2 regions of the Geodermatophilus sp. URMC 64 genome follow, and region 1 is predicted to be linked to the other one. Evidence: riboswitches for the same ligand, from Rfam matches in the RefSeq annotation. Region 1 holds a riboswitch; the other holds the start of a gene.
The links. Region 1 has a riboswitch for S-adenosylmethionine ahead of ACWIYF_RS12185 (GNAT family N-acetyltransferase). Riboswitches for the same ligand answer to the same signal wherever they lie in the genome.
Positions count from the first base shown of each region.

Region 2: linked by a shared signal. The riboswitch ahead of thrC (threonine synthase) and the one ahead of ACWIYF_RS12185 (GNAT family N-acetyltransferase) in region 1 are both predicted to bind S-adenosylmethionine.

Region 1 covers NZ_CP199955.1:2,479,069-2,482,466, reverse strand. The annotation lists gene ACWIYF_RS12195 (FAD/NAD(P)-binding protein) at 1-1,640, opposite strand, end outside; gene ACWIYF_RS12190 (putative leader peptide) at 1,613-1,762, opposite strand; SAM riboswitch class IV at 1,882-1,993, shown strand; gene ACWIYF_RS12185 (GNAT family N-acetyltransferase) at 2,211-2,762, shown strand; gene ACWIYF_RS12180 (amino acid ABC transporter permease) at 2,759-3,398, shown strand, end outside.
Region 2 covers NZ_CP199955.1:5,171,024-5,174,421, forward strand. The annotation lists gene ACWIYF_RS25310 (cold-shock protein) at 1-174, opposite strand, end outside; gene thrC (threonine synthase) at 392-1,666, opposite strand; SAM riboswitch class I at 1,679-1,800, opposite strand; gene ACWIYF_RS25320 (HAD family hydrolase) at 1,860-2,702, shown strand; gene ACWIYF_RS25325 (ABC transporter permease) at 2,734-3,398, opposite strand, start outside.

The DNA.
Region 1 (3,398 bases):
CGCAGCAGCAAGCGGGTGACCAGCGGATCGGGCGTGCCGGTCACGTCCGGCACCGGCAGCCGGGCCTCCACCAGCGCGCGGGCCTCCGTGACCTCGTCGTGCGACGCCGAGCGGGCCCGGAAGACCCCGGCGGCGTCGTCGAGCTTGAGCTGAACGTCGGCGCCGAGGAACCGGACGAGTCCCGCTTCGGACAGCGCGAGCAGCTCCTCCAGCCGCGGTGCCGGTGGGCCGCTGGCCAGGTAGCTGAACAGGTTCATCCACCAGCCGCCGAGGTCCTCGGCCTCCGAGCGGGGGGTCAGCCGCCCGGCGCCGACGAGGGCGGCCACGGTGCCGTGGCAGAACAGCAGCGACGTGAAGACGGCGGCGTCCATGCTGTACGCCGGGTCGGCGGCGCGGGCGAGGTCGGCGCGGACGTGATCCCGGAGCCACTCCTGCAGGGCGTCGGCGCCGTCGAACCGCCGGCCGGCCAGCGGCCGGTCGAGCGCGGCCAGGTCGAACCGGTCGCGTGGATCGGGCACCGCCTCGGCGACCAGCGCCGTGGCATCGGGCGACGCGGCGTAGCGCTCGGCGAACTCCTCCCACGGCATCGCGGTGCGCTGCGGGTGGGCCCGGAACAGCTCGGTGTAGTGCGCCCAACCGAGCTCGCGGGCGATCACCGGGGCGAGGTCCGCGCGCAGGTCGAGCAGCCGGTCGCCGAAGAGCTCGTCGACCGCGGCCGGGGTGAAGAACCGCTGGGGCACGGGCGGGCCGGGCCACACGTACCCGAGCTTGGACCGGTAGGGGACGCCGCGCCGCGAGCCGACGTGCAGCCGGGGCTCGCGACCGGAGGGGCGGTACACCAGCCGCCCGTCGTCGTCCCGGGCGAAGGTGCCGCCCCGCCCGCTGGTGAGCAGCACCATGAGGTCGACGAACGCCAGGCCGGCGCCGCGGACCAGCACGTCCTGCCCCGGCTCGAGCCGGGAGAGGTCCAGGTCGGCGGTGTAGCCGGTCGGCAGGTAGGTCAGCCCGGCCTCGGCGGCCCGGTGCGCCACCGCCCGCTCGGCCGGGGTCGGGTGCGCGTCGAGGTGCCCCTGGGCCAGCAGGACGACGTCGGCCTCGATCACCGGCCCGTCGGCGAGGACGACGGTGGCGCCGATGTCGGTGACGCGGACGTCGACGGCCGACGACGCGTGCAGCTGCACGTCGGCCCACGGGCCGGCCGAGTCGACGACGGTGTCCAGCGCCCAGCCGAGGTAGGCGTTGACCAGCGGCCGGGAGGGGAAGGACGTCGGTCCGAGCCGGCGGGCCTCGGCGCCGACCGGGTCGTGGTCCGGACGGCCGCGGGCGAACCGCTCGATCCACTGCCAGAGCGTCGTCCCCTCTCCCACGGGCCCCTCGACCTCGACCGAGGCGTCCGGCAGGACGGTGACGTCGGCGACCAGCGAGTTCGCCCAGAGCAGCGAGGGCTGCTCGGCCCGCCAGACGCGCCCGCCGCCGGGCGGGTGCGGGTCGACCAGGTGCACCTGCAGCCGGCGGCCGTCGGCGAGGTCCGGCGCGTTGGCGACCAGCCGCTCGAGGACGCCGATGGCGGTCGGGCCGGCGCCGACGACGCACAGCGTCGGGGGGCGGGAGCTCAGTCGGGGACGGGCGGGAACGGACATGCGGGGACGGTCTCCGGGTCGTGGCGGCGGCTGCGGCGCAGGGATCGCGGAGCACGACACTGTGCGCTGGCGGTGCGGAGCAGGTCGACGTGCCGCCGCGAGGCCAGGACGGTCCGGTGCACGGGCTGCTCCCTTCTCCCGCTCGTGCCGCCGGGGCAGACGGCAGGCTGTTCCCCGGCCCAATATCTATCAAACCGATCGAGTTTGACGACTATCCCGGGTCGGGCCTATGGTCCCGGCAGGTCCTGAGCGCCAGCATCAAGCCCCGGCTCGCTGGCCGGCAACCCTCCACTGCGACGGGGTGCCCCGGGTGACGACCTGGCGAACGCGCGAGGCGCTCGCAAACCGCAGTACACGACCGAGGAGCATCCCGTGGGACCGGACGGCACGCCGCGCGTGCGGCACGTCTCCATCGACCTGGTCGGCCGCCCGGCCGTCGACCTGCTGCGCACCGACAGCGCCCTCTGTCGCTGACGCCCCGCTGACCGGCCTTCCGCCGCTCCCCCCCGCTGCGCCCGGGCACTCGTCCGCCCGCGCGGTTCCGTCGCGCCGTCCTCCTGGAGTTCCCGCATGACCGCAGTCGAACCCGCACTCGACGTGGTGCCGGTCCACCCGCACGACCCGCTCGCCGCGCCGCTGTTCGCCGAGCTCACCGTCGAGTACGACACCCGCTACGGCGACCTGTTCGGCGGCGCCGCCGAGGAGCTCACCCGCTACCCCGCCGAGGAGTTCCTGCCCCCGGACGGCGAGCTGGTGCTGCTCCTGCAGGACGGCGCCCCGGTCGCCGGCGGCGCCTTCCGCCGGCACGCCGACCCCGGCACCGCCGAGGTCAAGCGGATGTGGACCTCTGCCCTGCACCGCCGCCGCGGCCTGGGCCGCCACGTTCTCGCCGAGCTGGAGCGGCGGGCCGCCGTCCGCGGCTACACGCGCATGTACCTGACCACCGGCCCGCGCCAGCCCGAGGCGAAGGCGCTCTACCTCGCCGCCGGCTGGACCCCGCTGTTCGACCCCGCCGTCCCCCGCCCCACCGACTCCGAGACGCTGCGCGCCCTGCCGGTCGACCAGCGCCTGTACGCCTTCGAGAAGCACCTCGCACCCGAGACGCAGGGAGACCTCGCATGACCGCGCTCGAGGTCCGTCCCGAGGTGGTCGCGCCGCCCACGGGCACGCCCTTCGACCGGCTCAGTGTGGTGCCCGCCCGGCACCCCGGCCGGTGGGTGGCCACCGCGGTCGTCGCCGTCCTGCTCGCGATGGTGGTCCACTCGCTGGTCACCAACCCGAAGTGGGAGTGGGACATCGTCGGCGCCTACGTCACCGAGCGCTCGATCGTGCACGGCGTCGTGACGACGATCGAGCTGACCCTGATCACCGCCGTCCTCGGCTTCGCGCTGGGCACGGTGCTGGCGCTCATGCGGCTGTCCCGCTCGCCGCTGCTGCAGGCGGTGAGCTGGGGCTACACCTGGGTGTTCCGGTCGGTGCCGCTGATCCTGCAGCTGCTGCTCTGGTACAACCTCGCCTACCTGTACCAGAGCCTCGACGTCGGCATCCCGTTCGGGCCGAGCTTCTTCTCCTTCGACACGCTCTCGCTGATCGACAAGTTCGGCGCGGCGATCCTGGGCCTGGGCCTGCACCAGGCGGCGTACTCGGCGGAGATCGTGCGGGCCGGCATCCTCTCCGTCGACCAGGGGCAGCTGGAGGCGGCCGCGGCGCTGGGCATCCCGCGGCGCCGGCAGACCACCCGGATCGTGCTGCCGCAGG
Region 2 (3,398 bases), 2.7 Mb from region 1:
CGGCCCCTTCTCGCCCTGGACGACCTCGAAGGTGACCCGCTGGCCCTCGTCGAGGCTCTTGTAGCCGTCCATCTGGATGGCGGAGTAGTGGACGAAGACGTCCTGGCCGCCGTCGACGGCGATGAAGCCGAAGCCCTTCTCGGCGTTGAACCACTTCACGGTGCCCTGTGCCACGTGTGCTCCCACGTTTCGTGCGTGCGGACGATCCCCCCTCAGTGGAGGGACCGGGTTACTCGCTCTTCCGCCCGCTCGAACACGTGCGTGGAACTCGAACCGCGCGAGACGGTACAGCACAGGACACGCCGGGAGCGCAACTCCACGCACGGCGAACACCCGGTTTCAGCGGGAATGTCGTCTCCGCGGGTGAACCGGTCCCCCGGAGCCTACGCCCCTACCCGATGAGCCCCGCGGCCCGTACCGACTTCAGCGACGGGTCCACCCGGTGGGTGAACCCGACGACCGGCTCCAGCGGGTCGAGGGTCTTCAGCCCCTCCCCCGTGTTGAGGACGACGGTCTCCTTGGTCGGGTCCAGCCGCCCGTCGGCCACCAGCTGCTTGAGGACGGCGACCGTCACGCCGCCGGCGGTCTCGGCGAAAACGCCCGTGGTGCGCGCCAGGTCACGGATGCCTTGGACGATCTCCTCGTCGCCGACCCGGCCGACCGAGCCGCCGGTGCGCCGGATGGCGTCGAGGGCGTACGGGCCGTCGGCGGGGTTGCCGATGTTGAGCGACTTCGCGATGCCGAACGGCTTGACCGGCCTGACGACGTCCCAGCCGTTCTCGAACGCCGTGGCGATCGGGTCGCACCCGGCCGACTGCGCGCCGAAGACCGTCCACTCGGTCGCCTCGACGATGCCGGCCGCGGTCAGCTCCCGCCAGGCCTTGTCCACCTTGGTCAGCAGCGAACCGGACGCCATCGGGATGACCACCTGGGCCGGGATGCGCCAGCCCAGCTGCTCGGCGATCTCGTAGCCCATCGTCTTGGAGCCCTCGGCGTAGTAGGGCCGCACGTTCTGGTTGACGAAGGCGGTGTCCTCGAACTCGTCGGTCTCGGCGAGCTCGCTGGTCAGCCGGTTCACGTCGTCGTAGGAGCCGTCGACGGCGACCAGGGTCTGGCCGTACACGGCGGACTGCACGACCTTGCCCGGCTCGAGGTCGCTCGGGATGAAGACGAAGGACGGGATGCCGACGCGGGCGGCGTGCGCGGCGACCGAGTTGGCCAGGTTGCCGGTCGAGGCGGCGGCGATCTTGCGGTAGCCGAGCTTCTTCGCGGCGGTGGCGGCCAGGCTGACCACCCGGTCCTTGAAGGAGTGGGTGGGGTTGGCGGAGTCGTCCTTGACCCAGAGGCCGCCGGTGATGCCGAACTCGGCGGCCAGCCGGTCGGCGCGGATCAGCGGCGTCATGCCGGGCTCGAGGGTCACCCGCTCGGCGGGGTCCTGCCCCACCGGCAGCAGCGGGGCGTAGCGCCAGATGCTCTGCGGGCCGGCCTCGATCTGCTCCCGCGTGACCGCCTTCATGATGTCGGGGTCGTAGTCGACCTCGAGCGGGCCGAAGCACTCGGCGCAGGCGTGCTCGGCGATCAGGCCGAACGTCGCGCCGCAGTTGCGACAGACCAGGCCGCGCGCGGGATTGGCGGCGTAGGCGGACGTGGGAGCGGTCAGGGTCATGCGACGACTACCTCCTCATCTTCCCCGCGGCGGGCCGTCGAGCCGCGCGGGACGGAATTGGCACCTCCCCGCCTTGGTGGCGGCGGTTGCCGGGGCTTCACCGGGCCGTGTCCCTCTGCCCCTCTGGATGAGTGGAACGCCTCGACTGTACCCAGGTCGCCGGAGTGCCCCGGCGCACGGTCAGGATGGCCCCATGGCCGGCCCGCCCACCCCGCGCATCGTCTACACCGACATGGACGGCACGATGGTCGGCCCGCGCGGCTCGTTCTGGCACAACGCGGCGCGCGAGCTGACCGCGGAGCCGGCCACCGCGCTGCTCGAGCTGCACCGCGAGGGCGTGCCGCTGGTGCTGGTCAGCGGCCGCACCTACAACCAGCTGCTGGAGGCCGCGCGGCTCTTCGCCGCCGACGGGCTGATCGCCGAGCTCGGCGCCCTGGTGAGCTGGCAGACCGGCCGGGAGGTCGAGCTGCTGCCCGGCGAGCTGCCCGAGCGCTACGCCGGCCGCGCCCCCATCGAGGTGATGACCGAGCTGGGCATCGTCGAGCGGCTCCTGGCCGAGCACCCCGGTCTGCTCGAGTGGCACGAGCCGTGGCACGCCGACCACGCCGCCGACGCCATGCTCCGCGGCCGGATCGACCCGCTGGCCGTCGACGCGTGGCTCGCCGAGGAGGGCGCCGGCTGGCTGACGATCAAGGACAACGGCGCGATCCCGGTGTCGTCGCGGATGACGTTGGCGCCCGAGGCGCTGCCGCCGCGGGTCTACCACCTCATGCCCCGCGGCATCTCCAAGGGCGCCGCGATCGCCTGGGACCTGCAGCGGCGCGGGATCGATCCGGCCGACGCCGTCGCGATCGGCGACAGCGCCAGCGACCTGGAGATGGCCCCCGCGGTCGGCCGGCTGTGGATCACCGCCAACGGCGCCGCCGTCCCCGGGATGGCCGAACGGCTCGCCGCCGTCCCCAACGTCACGGTGACCGACGCCGCCATGGGCGAGGGCTGGGCCCAGGCCGTCCGCGCCAGCCTGAACGGAGGCTGAGCGCGCAGGATTGCTGCGCGCTCAGCCTCCGTCAGGAGGTGACGTCGCGGCGGGCGAAGTGCCGGAAGCCGAGGCAGGTGAAGACGGCGGCGTAGACCAGCGACTGGACGACGCCGCGGAACAGGTCACCGGAGTCGACCGGCGTCTGCAGCAGGTCGGTCCACGCGAACTCCTCCGCGGTCGGGAAGTAGTCACGGATCGAGCCCAGCTGCTCGACCTGGTCGAGGATCGCGAAGACGAACATCGTGAACACCGCGCCGCCGACGGCCGCCAGCGGCGCGTCGGTGATCGTCGAGAACCAGAACGCGAGGGTGCCGACGACGAGCAGGTGGACGGCGAGGTAGCCGACCATCCCGGCCAGCCGCAGCAGCCCGTCGCCCTGGTCGAGGGTGACCCCGACCGGCGTCTGGATGTCCTCGAAGCCGAAGGCGATCCCGCCGGCGACCAGCGCGGTGAGCACCAGCACCACCAGCGCCCCCACCGAGAGCACCAGCGCGGCGTACCACTTCTGCCGGAGCAGCCGCATCCGCGGCACCGGGGTGGCCAGCGTGTAGCGCAGCGAGCCCCACTGCGCCTCGCTGGCCACGGTGTCGCCGAAGAACAGCGCGTAGACGACCACGAGGAAGAAGCTCGTCGTCGCGAACAGCACGAACAGCGTGAAGTTCAGCCCGCTCGACGTGGCGACGTCGACCAGGT